Acuticoccus sp. I52.16.1: one gene and its partner. The protein of the gene in region 1 interacts with the protein of each later gene in a pairwise test. Links are inferred from orthologs where the notes say so. Each region holds a gene or a part of one and is shown on either strand. Other genes may lie near its edges.

Evidence for each region.
Region 2: the proteins of MRB58_RS07620 (region 1) and grxD interact in binary tests that used the Escherichia coli proteins (3 or more experiments, as listed by UniProt). The link is inferred for Acuticoccus sp. I52.16.1 from one-to-one orthologs.

Annotation. Positions count from the first base shown.
Region 1 is NZ_CP094828.1:1,679,794-1,686,786, reverse strand. The notes cover bases 394-3,370. They hold MRB58_RS07620 (BolA family transcriptional regulator), read left to right. Parts: upstream 394-1,737; coding sequence 1,738-2,004; downstream 2,005-3,370. Other genes in these bases: MRB58_RS07610 (family 16 glycosylhydrolase), read left to right, coding at 3,235-3,370; MRB58_RS07615 (ion transporter), read left to right, coding at 2,275-3,072; MRB58_RS07625 (D-alanyl-D-alanine carboxypeptidase family protein), read right to left, coding at 394-1,593. Outside these bases: more of MRB58_RS07625, read right to left, coding at 13-393; more of MRB58_RS07610, read left to right, coding at 3,371-5,061; MRB58_RS07605 (lipopolysaccharide biosynthesis protein), read right to left, coding at 5,090-6,586; MRB58_RS07600 (polysaccharide pyruvyl transferase family protein), read right to left, coding at 6,618-6,993. UniProt on the Escherichia coli protein: Transcriptional regulator that plays an important role in general stress response. Has many effects on cell morphology, cell growth and cell division. Acts by regulating the transcription of many genes, including dacA (PBP-5), dacC (PBP-6), ampC and mreB.
Region 2 is NZ_CP094828.1:4,671,377-4,678,385, reverse strand. Bases 1-2,993 are described here. They hold grxD (Grx4 family monothiol glutaredoxin), read left to right. Parts: upstream 1-1,324; coding sequence 1,325-1,663; downstream 1,664-2,993. Other genes in these bases: MRB58_RS21030 (hypothetical protein), read right to left, coding at 2,550-2,993; MRB58_RS21035 (hypothetical protein), read left to right, coding at 1,730-2,578; MRB58_RS21045 (BolA family protein), read left to right, coding at 855-1,091; purL (phosphoribosylformylglycinamidine synthase subunit PurL), read left to right, coding at 1-796. In the rest of the region: more of MRB58_RS21030, read right to left, coding at 2,994-3,848; MRB58_RS21025 (dTDP-4-dehydrorhamnose 3,5-epimerase family protein), read left to right, coding at 3,962-4,528; MRB58_RS21015 (glycosyltransferase family A protein), read right to left, coding at 5,367-6,452; MRB58_RS21010 (ABC transporter permease), read right to left, coding at 6,458-7,009. UniProt on the Escherichia coli protein: Monothiol glutaredoxin involved in the biogenesis of iron-sulfur clusters.

The DNA.
Region 1 (6,993 bases):
AGCACCCCGCCCTCAGGTGACGTCGGAACCGGGTTCCGCCGCGGGGTCGTCGGCCGCGGGCGCCGGGCGCGTGGGCGGCAGGGGCGGTGGGCCGCCGCCGACGATTTCTCCGGACAGCGGCCGGGGCCGCCCCTCGTCGGCACCGCCGAGCGAGATCGGCAGCGGAGTCAGGGGTGTCCGCGGCTCGAGGTAGCTGAGCGGGCGCTCGATCTCGGGTTGCGGGATGGCGCCCCGCAGTTCGGCGATCTGCAGAGGGTTGGCGAGGGGCCGGGCCGGTGCGGGAACCCAGCCTTCGGGCGCTAGGCCGGCCGTCGGAGCGGCGTTCGCCGTCGCCGGAGCGTCGGTCGCGGCGTCCCGCGTGGGGTTGGAGCGCGGGCTCCAGGTGGGCCCGCTGGGCTCCCAGCCGACCGGTACCAGCGCGTCGTCGGCCAGCTGGCGGCGAGGCGTCGGCGCCGGCGTCGCGGCGGTCGGGTCCGGGCGGGGCGCCGAGAGGACTTCGGCGCGCAGCTGCTCGCGCGCGTTGCGCTTCAGACGGTAGGCGGCGACCCTCGCGCGCTGCGCCTCGACGGCGGCGACCGTGGCCACGGTACCGTCGGAGTAGCGGGTGATCGGCCGGCTCGCGCCGCAGACCTCGTCGCGCCGGTCCACCGCCTCCATGCCGGCGGGGTTCTGCAACGTCTCGACGTTGCCGAGGTCCAGCCGTGTGCCGGAGACCGGCCGCAGGTCGAGCCGACCGTCGGGATCGTCGAAGCCGTCGAGCGCGATCGAGCCGCCGCTCTCGAGGGCGCGAAACCCCTTCTGCAGCAGCTCGGCGGTGCGCTCGTTGCGCTCCTGCGACGTGAGGCCTCCCAGCACCACCGCACCGAGGCGGCGTCCGCCTCGCGTTGCCGCCGCGGCGACGTTGAAACCGGAGGCGCAGATGAAGCCCGTCTTCATCCCGTCCGCCCCCGCGACATGGCGCAGGATCGCGTTGTGGTTGGGGATCACCCGGCTCCCGAGCTTCACCGCGTTCATCGAGAAGAAGTCCGCCCGTTCCGGGAAGTCGCGCGCCAGCGCCATCATCAGCAGCGCGATGTCGCGCGCCGTCGTCACCTGCTTGGTGTTGGGCAGGCCGTGCGGGTTGTCGTAGGCGCTCGCCGTCATGCCGATCTGCGCGGCGGCGGCGTTCATCCGGTCGACGAAGCCGCCCAGCGTCCCGCCCACCGCCTCGGCGAGGGCGAAGGCGATGTCGTTGGCCGACTTCGTCATCAGGATGCGCAGCGCCGTCTCCACCGTCAGCGTGGTGCCGACGGGAAAGCCCATCCGGCTCGGCGGCTGTTGACTGGCCTGCGGCGAGATCTTCACCGGCGAGGTCAGCTTCAGCCGCCCGTCGGCGATCGCCTGGAAGGTGACGTAGGCGGTCATCAGTTTGGTGATCGAGGCCGGATACCACAGCGCCGTCGCCTCGTAGTCGGCGAGGATCGTGCCGTCGGCCATGTCGAACAGGAGGTAGGAGCCGACTTCGGCGCGCGCCGGCACGGGGCGCACGAGATTCACCGCCGCCACCAGGGCGGGGGCCAGGACCACGACGAGGGCCAGTCGGAGCAAGGTCATCGCACTCTCCCGCGAATACTCGGGCACGGCGTGGGTCGTGACACGGCGCGCCAACGATGGCAGCCCTTGAGCTGTCGCGGCTTCGATGCATCCCTGTCAATGGGCGGTCGGCGCCGCACACGGCAACTCGAAGATGGATATAGCATGGCTCAGGTGAGAGAGCGGATGACGCGGACCCTGGCGGAAGAGTTCTCCCCGTCGCATCTGGAGGTGATCGACGAGTCGCACCTGCACGCCGGTCACGCCGGCGCGCGGCCCGAGGGCGAGACCCACTTCCGCGTGCGCATCACCGCCGAGGCCTTTCGCGGCAAGACGCGCCTGGAGCGCCACCGGATGGTGAACGCGGCGGTGGCGCGCGAGCTCGCCGGCCCCGTCCATGCGCTGGCGATCACCGCCGAAGCGCCCGCCTGACGCGGCGCTCTTCGGCGTCCGCCCGAGCCTTCCTGGAAGGTCGCGCCGGAGCCGGCCTGCCGCAGCCTCTTCCCCGCAGCGGCGGCGCCGGCAAGCGATACGGGCACGCGCCGGGCCTGTGACGAACGGTCTCGGGGCGCGGCCACACGCGGCGGCACCGCGGGTGCATGAGGGCGAGGGAGGCCGCGCGCGGGGCGGCTCTGCTTGCGGGGCCATGGCGGCGCGGTGCGCGGCGTCCTATCTCGACGGCGCTGCAACGAGAGAGACCCCATGCGCGAGCGGCTGCGAGCCATCCTCAGCACCAAGGCCTGGGAGAGCGCCATCACCGCGCTCATCATCGCCAACGCCGTCACCCTCGGGCTGGAGACCAGCGGCGCCGTCGTCGCCCGCTTCGGCCCGGCGTTGCTGGCGCTCGACTTCGCCATCCTCGCCGTCTTCACGGTCGAGATCGCGGCGCGCCTCTACGTGCACCGCTGGCGCTTCTTCGGCGACGCGTGGAACGTCTTCGACTTCGTCGTCGTCGCGGTCGCCCTGGTCCCGTCGTCGGGTCCCTTCCAGGTGCTGCGGGCGCTGCGGATCCTGCGCGTCTTGCGGCTCATCTCGGTGGTCCCCTCGCTGCGACGCGTCGTCAGCGGGCTCGTCGCCGCGCTGCCGGGCATGGGCTCCATCGTCTTTTTGCTGGGCATCGTCTTCTACGTCGGTGCGGTGATGGCGACCGAGCTCTTCGGCGAGCGCTTCCCCGAGTGGTTCGGCTCGCTCGGCCTCTCGGCCTACACCCTGTTCCAGATCATGACCCTCGAGTCCTGGTCGATGGGCATCGTCCGCCCGGTCATGGAGACGTTTCCCTACGCCTGGGTCTTCTTCGTGCCCTTCATCCTGATGACGTCGTTCGTGGTGCTCAACCTCTTCATCGGCGTCGTCGTCTCGGCGATGCAGGAGCAGGTGGAGGAGAGCGCCGCGGAGAACCGGGCCGAACTCGCCAGGGAGGGCGAATCGCTCGGCCGCGCCATCAAGGCGATGCGAAAGGACATCGCCGAGCTGCGCGCCGTGGTCGAGAAGCGCCTCTGAGCGCCGGCGGCGACCCGAGGGCCGGCCGAGCGGGACACCCGCCGCGTCCCCCGACTTAACATTTGACGAGGTGAGTACCGAAAGCCGGCGTGTACTTCTTTGATTATCTGGGGCGAGTGGCCGGGATCGCGGCGCCGCCACCTTGGTCTGAGAGGGGCAGCTATGGTTATCGAAGCGCCGCCGTTCGGCGAGCCGTTCGATACTCTCGACACCGACATTTGGTACGTCTCGAGTTATACGAACGAAGGCAGCTACATCGACACGTCCTGGTCACCGCAGAACGCGATCATCCACGACGACGGTGTCCTCGAGCTTCTGCTGGAGAAGGAACCGCGCAACGGCAAGCCGTACACCGGCGCCGAGATCCAGACATACGATTTCTACGGCTATGGCCGCTACGAGGTGACGATGCAGACCTCCGGCGAAGAGGGCGTCAACTCGTCCTTCTTCACCTATACCGGGGAGCATCTGGGCGACGACTGGAACGAGATCGACATCGAGTTCTACGGCGTCGAGCCGACCAGCATGCACGTCGCCTACCACAACGACGGCGAGACCTTCGAGGCGGACATCCCGCTCGGCTTCGACGCGTCGGCGGGCATGCACACGTATGCCTTCGAATGGCGGCCGGACAGCGTGTCCTGGTATGTCGACGGGGAGCTGGTGCTGGAGCAGGTGGCCGACATGGCCCCCGCGCCCGACGTCGAGGGCCGCATCATGGCCAGCATCTGGACCGGCTACAACAGCCGCCTCGGCGAGCCGAGCTTCGCGGACTCCACCAGCGCCTCCTACGACGAGATCACCTACACACCGTTCACCGGCATCGAGCAGCCGCCGGCGCCGCCGCTGGTCGGAGAATTCCTGGTCGAACTCGTCAACACCGACACGCAGGAGGTCGTCGCCATCCTGCAGGACGGGATGGCGGTCGACCGCGACCTCTTCGGCGACGCGGACCTGACCGTCAACGTCGTCGCCTACGACCGCGACCTGCGCACCGGAATGCGGACGCTCGAGATCGACGTCAGCGGCGCGCTGGAACGCACGCAGGTCGAGCAGTACGGCCCCTGGGCGCTGTTCGGCGATCCGGATCGCGAGACGCTCAACGGACGCCAGATGCCCGACGGCGACTATGCGATGACGCTGACGGCCTATTCCGGCTGGAACAGCGGCGGCATCGTGCTGGAGGAGCAGAGCCTCTCGTTCACGATCGAGCCGGCGGACGGCGTCGTCGACGATCCGGCCGATCCTGGCGACGATCCCGGCGTGGGCTTCACCGCGATCCTCTACGACGCGGCGTCGCGCGAGGCGAAGGCGATCCTGGAGGACGGCGCCCTGGTCGATACCGCGGAGGCCGCGGACGGGCGCTCGACGATCCTCGTCCAGTTCGACGATGCGGCGTTGGCCGCCGCGGCCGGCTCGGTCGTCATGACGCTGGACGGGCCGGTCTCGAAGACGTCCGTCCAGGGGGTGGAGCCGTTCGCCCTCTTCGGCGACGCGGGGTTCAACAAGATGACCGGCGGCGACCTGCCGGCGGGCGACTACAGCTTCACCGTCAGCGTGACGGCGGGGCGCGGCGGCGGCGGCGAGGTGCTGGCCGAGCAGACGGTCGACTTCACCGTCGGCGACGACACCGCCGACTCCGCCGGCCTCACCGTCTTCCTGGTCGACGCCGAGACCGACACCTTCCTCCAGGAACTGGCCGACGGGGACGTGATCGACCTCGAGGCCTATGCCGGCCACAGGCTCTCCGTCGCCGTGGCCGCCGACGATCCCGCGACCGAGAGCGTCACCTTCGCGCTGTCCGGCCCGGTGACGCATACCCAGGTCGAGAGCGCCGCGCCCTATGCTCTCTTCGGCGACTCCACGCCAAACTATCACGGGACCGAATTCGTCACCGGCGCGTACGACCTCGAGATCGCCGCACGCGCGCGCGACGGCGGCAACGGCGCCACCCTCGCCGCGCTCGACTGGGATCTCACGTTCGTCTGATCGAGGCCTCGCTCCCGCCTCGCCGGCGTCAGGCGTCGGCCAGTGTGCTCACGCCCGGGGTGCCGGGCGTGCCACCGGCCAGGGACAGCCGCAGCCGCTGGACCAGCGCGACGAGGGTGCGCCGCGCCGACGGCACCAGCAGCACCGCGGCGAGCGCCAGCGCATAGTTGAGGACGCCGGCGACGATCAGCGTGACGAGGTCGCTCCGCGACCCGGCGAGATCGACCAGGAAGGGGAGGGCGAGCGCGCTCGCCAGCGCGGCGGCGCCCGGCACCAGCACCATCGCGCCGAGGTCCATCCCGCGCACCGGTCCGACCCGGTCGAGCACCACCAGGAGCAGCGGCAGGCGTAGGACGTAGGCGCTGACCGCATAGGACGCGGCGACACCTTCCGCCCCCCAGGGCAGGCCGATCGCGAACGCCGCCACCGTCACCAGCGAGGTGCAGACGCCGAGCCGGAACATGACGTCCGTGCGCCCCTGGGAGATGAAGATCCAGCCGTTGTTGTTGGTCACCGGCTGCATGAAGCTCGCCACCGCGAGCCAGGCGAAGATCGGCGCCACGCCGGCCCACTCCGGCCCGAAGAGGACGCCGATGGTCTCCTCGGCGCACATCGCCAGGGTGGCGATGCCCGGCATAATCGCCAGCGCCAGCGCCCAGTTGACCTGGCAGAACACCGCCCGCAGGCGCGCCTTGTCGTCCTGGATGCGGCTCAGCAGCGGGACCATCATGCGCGTCAGCGGGTAGTTGATGTTCTGCACCGGGAAGAGCATCAGCTTGTAGGCCCGGTCGTAGAGGCCCAGCGCGGTGAGGCCGACGTAGCGGCCGATCAGCACGTTGTCCGCGTTGCGGGCGAAGAAGTTGACGAGATTGAAGCCGGTGAGGTTCGCCCCGAATTTCATCAGCGCCCCGTCAACGCGCCGCGGCGGCGCGCCCGGGCGGAAGGGCGCCATCCCCCACACCAGCGCCAGTCCCAGGCCCGCGGCGACGATGGTCGACGTGACCAGCGCGTAGGGGCCGAGGCCGGCGAGCGCGCCGGCGGCCGCCGCGACGAACGCCGTGAGCGCCACGAGGAACTCGTAGAGGGCGAGGACGGCGAACCGGAGCCGCCGCGCCAACAGGGCCATCGGCACCGTGCACAGGCTCCCCAGCAACAGCGACACGCTGACCAACCGCATCAGCCCGGCGATCCGCGCGTCGCCGTAGAAGGCGGCGGCGGTGGGGGCGAGCGCGATCACGATCGCCGTCGCCAGCAATCCCACCGCGCCGCTGACCCAGAAGGCCTGGTTGAGGAGCGCCCGGTCGATCTCCTTGCGCTGCACGATCGCCTGTTGAAGCCCGAGGTTCTGAAACAGACCCATGAAGGCGACGATCGGCGCGATGGCGGCGACGAGGCCGAAGTCCGTCGGCCCCAGCAGTCGCGCCAGGACGACGACCGACCCCATCGTCACGCCGATCTTGCCGACCTGCGCGAGCGCCGTGAACGCGCCGCCGCGAAGCGCCACCCGTGCGAGGGACCCGCTCATCGGCAGCTCGCGCGGTGGAGGGGGCCGCCGCTCATGCCGCCCGCCGCTCCGGCGCGACGGTCGCGCCCGGCCGCTCGGCGCCGGCGCCGGCGCCGGCCCCGGCGCCGAGGCCGGCGAAGTTGTCGCGCGACATCGCCCGCACGTCGGGCAGGTGCCTCTCCAGGATCGCGGCGAGCCGGTCCCGGTCGGCGAGGCGTTGCAGCACCGCCGCGGCGATCCCCTCCGGATCGGCGACCAGGGCGGCCGGCTGGTGCAGCATGCCCTCCTCGGAGAGGCCGAGGAGGTCCATCAGCCCCTCGAATTTTCCCTGGTAGCCGAACGAGAAGGCCGGCACGCCCGCCCCCATCGCCAGGATCGCGGCATGCATCCGGCTGGTGATGGCGAAGTCGCACGCGCCCAAGATCGCC
Region 2 (7,009 bases), 3.0 Mb from region 1 along the record:
CCCGTTCGAGGGGGGCAAGCAGGCGGTCGCCGAAGCGTGGCGCAACCTCACGGCCGTCGGCGCGACGCCGCTGGCACTGACCGACAATCTCAACTTTGGCGCCGCGACGGTGCCGGAGATCATGGGCCAGTTCGTGCGCGCCATCCACGGCATCGGCGAGGCGGCCCGCGACCTGGAGTTCCCGGTCGTCTCCGGCAACGTCTCCCTTTACAACCAGACCGACGGGCAATCCATCCTGCCCACCCCGGCGATCGGCGGCGTCGGCCGCCTCGCCGACGTGACGCGCCGTGCGACGCTGGCCTGGGCGGCCGGCGACACGATCTTCCTCGTCGGCGGCCACGGCGAGCATCTCGGCCAGTCGCTCTACCTCGACGTCGTCAAGAACTCGCGCAACGGCCGGCCGCCCAGCGTCGACCTCGCGCTCGAGCGCAAGCACGGCGATCTGGTGCGCCACGTCATCGCCGAGGGGATCGTCACCGCCTGCCACGACGTGTCGTCCGGCGGCCTCGGCACCGCGCTCGCCGAGATGGCGATGGTCTCCGGCGTCGGCGCACGGGTCGATGTCCCGGCCCCGGCGCACGTCCACCTCTTCGCCGAGGACCAGGGGCGCTACGTGCTCGCCACCGCCGACACCGACGGGCTCCTCATGGCGGCCGGCAAGGCGGGCATCGCGATCGCGCCCATCGGCCTCGTCGGCGGCACCACGCTCGATGTGCCGGGCGCCTTCTCGATCCCGATCGAGGCGCTGCGCGAGGTGCACGAGGCCTTTCTGCCGAACCTGATGGCTCAGCCATGAATTGTATCCCCTGACGCCCGGCCCTATTCTAAACCCCGACGCGACGGAGATAATCTTTATGGCGATGGACGCTCACCAGATCGAACGCCTCATTCGTGAGGCGTTGCCCGACGCCACGGTCGAAATCCGCGACCTGGCCGGCGACGGGGATCATTACGCGGCCGTCGTGGTCTCGGAGGAATTCCGGGGCAAGACCCGCGTCATGCAGCACAAGCTGGTCTACGACGCCCTCAAAGGGCGGATGGGCGGGGAACTGCACGCCCTCGCGCTGCAGACCTCTGCGCCGCAGCCCTGATCCCCGAGCGCTGCGAACTGGACGGGGCGCGGCCCCCCCTCTACACTCTCGCCCCGGAGCGCTTACCTGTGAGACCGAGGGCCGGTCCGCCGCCGGAACGCCTCCGACGCGAGCGGACCGCATGCGACCGGCGGCCGGCCTGCCCCCAGGCGGCATCCACCGACCCATCGACGACGACCTGCGCTACTACCAGCGAACCGGAGCGGATACGCCGCTCGAACAGGATTGATACCATGACCGACGCGCACTCCACGATCGACACCGCGGTGAAGAGCCACGACGTGATGCTCTTCATGAAGGGCACCAAGCAATTTCCGCAGTGCGGCTTCTCCGGCCAGGTCGTCCAGATTCTCGACTATCTCGGCGTCGACTACACGACGATGAACGTGCTCGAGGACGACGGCATCCGCAACGGCATCAAGGAATACTCCAACTGGCCGACGATCCCGCAGCTCTACGTCAAGGGCGAGTTCATCGGCGGGTGCGACATCATCCGCGAGATGTTCCAGGCCGGCGAGTTGCAGTCGCACATGAGCGACAACGGCATCCCCATGCGCGACACGGCGGCCTGACCGCCTCACCTTCTCGCCGTGGGGCCGGCGGACGGCCGCCCCACGGCCCTTCCCCGGATTGACGCCTTGACCACCGACCGGACGCCTTTGCGTGAGGATCTCGAAACGCGGGGCATTCGCACCTGCCCGGTCTTCCACGTCGGCCGCTGCGGCAGCACCGTGCTGCAGCAGATGCTCCTCAAGCACGGCGCCATCTTCGCCGATACCGAGATCTACGGCGTCTACGCCCGCGAGGTCGGCGGGACGACCGACGCCGCGTTCGAGGCGTTCACGCGCGAACGCGTCGCCATCCAGACGCGCGGCTTGCCGCCCGGCACGGCCTACCTCTTCGAGGTGAAGTTCTTCCCGACGCTCGACCTGGCGCGGGTCTCCTACGACCTTCCCTCCTACCTCGACGTTCTGATCCGCGACTTCGGCACCCGCGACGCGATCGTGCTGGAGCGGCGCAACGTGCTGCGGCGAATCGTGTCGACCCATATCGCCTCCTCGCGCGGCCGCTTCTTCGACGCCGCCGGCGCGGCCATCGAGCTGCCCCGCATCGCCCTGCCGCTGCGGGGCCTGTGGTTCGGCGACGCGACGTACGACCTCGTCGACCTCATCGCCGCGATCGAGGGCGAGTACGCCGCGCTGCGCCGCGAGCTGGCCGCCCGGAACATCGCCCCCCTCTCGGTCACCTACGAGGACGACATCGAGGCCGACCCCGGCGCCGCCTACGCCAAGGTGTGCCGCGCCTTCGGGGTGGCACCGGTGGACGTCGCGCCGCGCTTCTCGCGCATCAACACCGCGCCGCTGAGCCGGACGCTGAGCAACTTCGACGCCGTCGCCGCCGCCCTGGCCGGAACCCCCTACGCGTGGATGCTCGGCGAGGTGACGCCGCGGCCGGCGGCTACGGCTGCCGCAGGCTCGCCTCGCTGAGGCCCGCGTCGGCGTGGCCGAGGTCCGGCCGGCAGTTCGTGCCGCCGGCGACCGAGAGCAGCGCCAGCGCGTCGTAGGTGGGGCGCGCGAGGTCGACGGTCAGCGATCCGGTGCGGGCGTACGTGGCCAACGCCTCGGCTGTGCGGCGCCCCCAGAGCCCGTCCACCGGCCCCGGCGCGCACCCCACCAGCACCAGCGCCGCCTGGATCTCGCGTGTCAGCAGGCCGGCCCGGTCGGGCACCACCTGCGAATCCTCGTGGACGACGCGGAAGGTCGCCCCCAGCCGGTGCAGTTTGACGCTGTATTGCAGCGTCCCCTGCAAGGTCGCGCCGGTCGCCGGGTTCGCCGCATCGAGCTCGGCCTCCCCCACCAGCGTGCAGGAGGCACCGCCGGACGTGCAGGTGACGGACGGCGCGCCGGTCTTCGTTAACGTGTAGTGCGGCCAGCGCTCGGCGTAGGCGGCGCGGCGGCGAATCAGCTCCGCCCGCGACACGCGCTCGCCGAACGAGTCCACCTGGTCGGCATAGATGCGGCCGGCGAGCGTGCGCAGCGCGGTGGGCGGCGCGTTGGCGCTCGAGAAGTAGAAGTCGAGAAACTGCTTGGCCCGCGTCACCGCCTCCTCGTGCCGCTCGTCGCGGCGGCGGGCCATCCGCTCGGCGAGGTCGTGGCGGGACGGCGTGGCCGCGGTCGCCGTCAGGCGGCCGTCGCGCAGCCCGCGTGGGACGTGGCGGTAGGTCAACCCGGAACGGGCGGCGAGATCGGCGGTGAGGTAGGCCATGGAGGTGTGGTCCGCCTCCGTCGCCATCACGACGACGCTCAAGGGGTAGCCGAGCCGGGTGAGGTAGGCGCCGACGATGGCGTTGCCGCTCGCCGTCATGCGCACCACGTCCCCCTCACGCGCGGCGGCGGCGTGGAAGCCGATGGAGCCGCCGTCCTGCCATACCCGCTCCACCCCCGCGATCCAGATCAGCGCGCACGCCGAGGTGCAGTGCGCGCCGGACGCGACGGAGGTCAAATCTTCGCGCTCGCGCACCTGATCGCCGATCGCCAGCGCGTCGAGCAGCTTACCGCCGGGGCCGTCGAGGTCGACAATGGCGGGCGGAAGGTCGCGCACGGCGTTGCGGAAGCGGTCTGCGTCGCCCAGCGCGATCTCGCCGGCGATGACGACGTGCGGCCGGTCGCCCTCGCCGAGGACCACGCGGATCTCGGCCGCCTGCGCCGCGCCGATCGTCAGACCGAGGAACGCCAGAAGCTGCAAGGCGACGCGCATCCGAGCCCTCGCGATTGACGACGCGGTTAGACTGCTGTCATTGCCGAGCGAACTCAAGCCCTTCGGGCAAGGCACACGATGACACAATCTCGAAACAGCGCGAGGCCGACGCCATGATCGTCGAGCCGACCGCAATCGCCGGCTGCCTCCTCGTCCGCACCAAGGTGCTGGAGGACGAGCGCGGCTTCTTCCTCGAAAGCTACAAGCAGTCCGCCATCACCCGCACGCTCGGCCGCCCGCATCGCTTCGGCCAGGGCAACCACTCGCGTTCCAAGGCGGGCGTGCTGCGCGGCTTCCACGCCGAGCCGTGGGACAAGCTGATCAGCGTGGTGCATGGAAGGGCGCTCATCGTCGTCGCCGACCCGCGTCCGGAGAGCCCCACCTTCGGCGCCCACGTGATGTTCGAGCTGGGCGACGCGCCGGGCACGCGCGATCGCGTGTTCGTCGCCAACGGCCTCGGCAACGCGTTCTACTGCTTCACCGAAGTGGACTACTGGAACGACGTGTCCGACGAGTTCGACCCTGCCAATCGCGGCGGGTTCGCCTGGAACGATCCGTTCCTGGGCATCGACTGGCCGACCGAGGCGCCGATCCTCTCTCCCAAGGACCAGGGCCTGACCGGCCTGTCGGACCAGCACGCCGACCACCCGGCGGTGCGGCGCTGGCGCGAAGGCGCCTAGGCCGTGGACTCATGGTGTCGTAGCCATAGGCGGGTCGATGCCAAGGCGACGGCGGCCATGAAGTTTCGGGCGAGTTTGTCGAATCGGGTGGCAATGCGGCGGAAGTGCTTCAGCTTGTTGAAGTACCGCTCGACGAGGTTGCGCAGCCGATAGAGCGGTGGCGCAACGGTGCGCATAACACGAACGTTGCGCTGGCTCGGGATGTGGGCGGTGGCGCCTCTGGCCGCACACCATTCGATCAGCGCCTTGGCGCTGTAGCCGCGGTCGGCCACGATGTCCGGTGCGAGTGGGAGCCCGTCGAGGAGGATCGGCGCTGTTGTCTTGTCGGAGGCCTGACCAGCCGTGATTACGAAGCGGATCGGCAGGCCCCGCTCGTTGACGACGGCGTGGAGTTTGGTCGTCAGTCCTCCACGAGAACGGCCAATGGCGTGATCCGGGCCCCCTTTTTTCCGCCGGCTGCGTGCTGGTGAGCCTTCACGATGGAGCTGTCGATGAGCTGGAGCGCGGCCGGCTCTTCTCGAGCAAGTGCCTCGAACACCGCCAGCCATACGCCGCGCCTGGCCCATCTGTTGAAGCGATTGTAGACCGTCGTCGATGGGCCATAGCGCGCCGGCAAGTCGCGCCACGGTGACCCGGTCCGCAACACCCAGAAGATGCCGTTGAGGACACGCCGGTCGTCCACACGCTGCTTTCCGGGCGGCGCCGGCGGCAGCAGCGGCTCGATGATCGACCATTCCACTTCGCTCAGATCGTAACGTGCCACACCGCAACTCCTGACTGACAGGAGATTGAATCATGGGCGCGACCATTTGAGAATCCCGGACCATGAGTTCACGACCTAGCCGGCTCCCAGCCGCTGCGCGCGCTCCGGGAACGGGGGGGCGAGGCCGGCAAGGTCCCGCAGGGCGCGGCGGGCGAGCTTGGGATTGTCGGCCGCGAACTCCTTCCAGCGCGCGGTCGGCCCCTCGTCCTCGACCGACGCGGCCTTCACGGCGAGGAAGGCACAGCGGCCTTGACGGCGCTGCTTGCGGGACAGCGGAACATCCAGCATCGCGCCGTCGACGGCCACGTTGCAGGGCTCGCCCGGATCCACCATCCTGAGGCCGCAGTGCTCCATCGCGGCCTCGAATTTTCCCACGCCCTCGATCTCGCTGTAGGCGAAGAGCGTCACCAGGCCCCGCAGCACGTCCGCCTTGTCGAGCCGTAGCGTGGCGGTGGCCGGGTCGTTGAGGCAAGCCAGCCAGGGGCCGAGCGCCACGGCGCGCTCCGTCGGCGTCAGCTCCGCGCGCTTGCCGCGGCTGGGCATGCGCAGCACCGTCGCCTCGGCGCAGGAGGCGATCCGCATCCCCTCCGCACGGAAGAACTTCGCCCACATGAAGAGGTCCGACGGGCCCGGTGCCGGCGCCGCCGTCCACCCCTCGGGGAGTGCCATGTAGGCCTCGCGCCGGTAGGCCACGTTGTTGATGCCCGGCGCGATGGGTCGCATCGCCACCCCCGCCCGGCGCGCCACCGCGCCTCCGACGTTGGCGAAGCGCCAGCGCAGATCCTCCGCCGCCGCCGGCAACCATGCGACGCCCTGCCGCCCCCAGTCCGCCTCGGCGAGCAGACGGTGCATCGCCGCCAGATGGCCGGAGCGCCACAGGTCGTCGTCCGAGAGGTGGCAGACGAACTCCTCCGCCGCCTCGCGCAGCACGAGGTCGCGATAGGCTTCGCCGTAGCGCTCGCCTTTGGGGAAGACGCGGTGCTCGATGCGGGGGTCGTCCGCCTCGATCGCCTGCAAGATCTCGACGGTGCGGGCGGGCGCCCCGTCGCAGATCACCACCATGCGCCAGTCCGTCTCGTTCTGCGCGCGCACGCTGGCGATCGACATCATCAGCGCGTCGGCGTGGTCGTGCGTGGGGCACAGGATGAGGGTGCGTGCCATCGCGGTCAGGCGCGCAGGCGGTAGCCGGTCCGGAACATCCAGCGGATGATCAGGAGGCAGACGGCCGCGAACAGAGCGATCATGAAGAAGGAGAACGCCAGGTTCACGTCGCTCTCCCCCAGGAAGCTCCAGCGGAACACCGACACGAGGTAGACGACCGGATTGAAGAGCGTCACCGTCTGCCACGGCTGCGGCAGCATCGAGATCGAGTAGAAGCTGCCGCCGAGGAACACCAGCGGGGTGATGATGAGGAGGGGCACCAGCTGCAACTGCTCGAAGTTGCGCGCCCAGATGCCGACGATGAACCCGAACAGCGCGAAGACGATGCAGGTGAGCACCAGCAACAGCAGCATCGCCACCGGATGCGCAATGTCGACGTCGACGAACAGGGTCGCCGTGGCCAGGATGATGAGGCCGATCAGCACCGACTTGGTCGCCGCCGCGCCGACGAAGCCGATCGTCAGCTCGTAGAACGAGATCGGCGCCGAGAGATACTCGTAGATCGAGCCGATGAACTTGGGAAAGAAGATCCCGAAGGCGGCGTTGGTGACCGATTG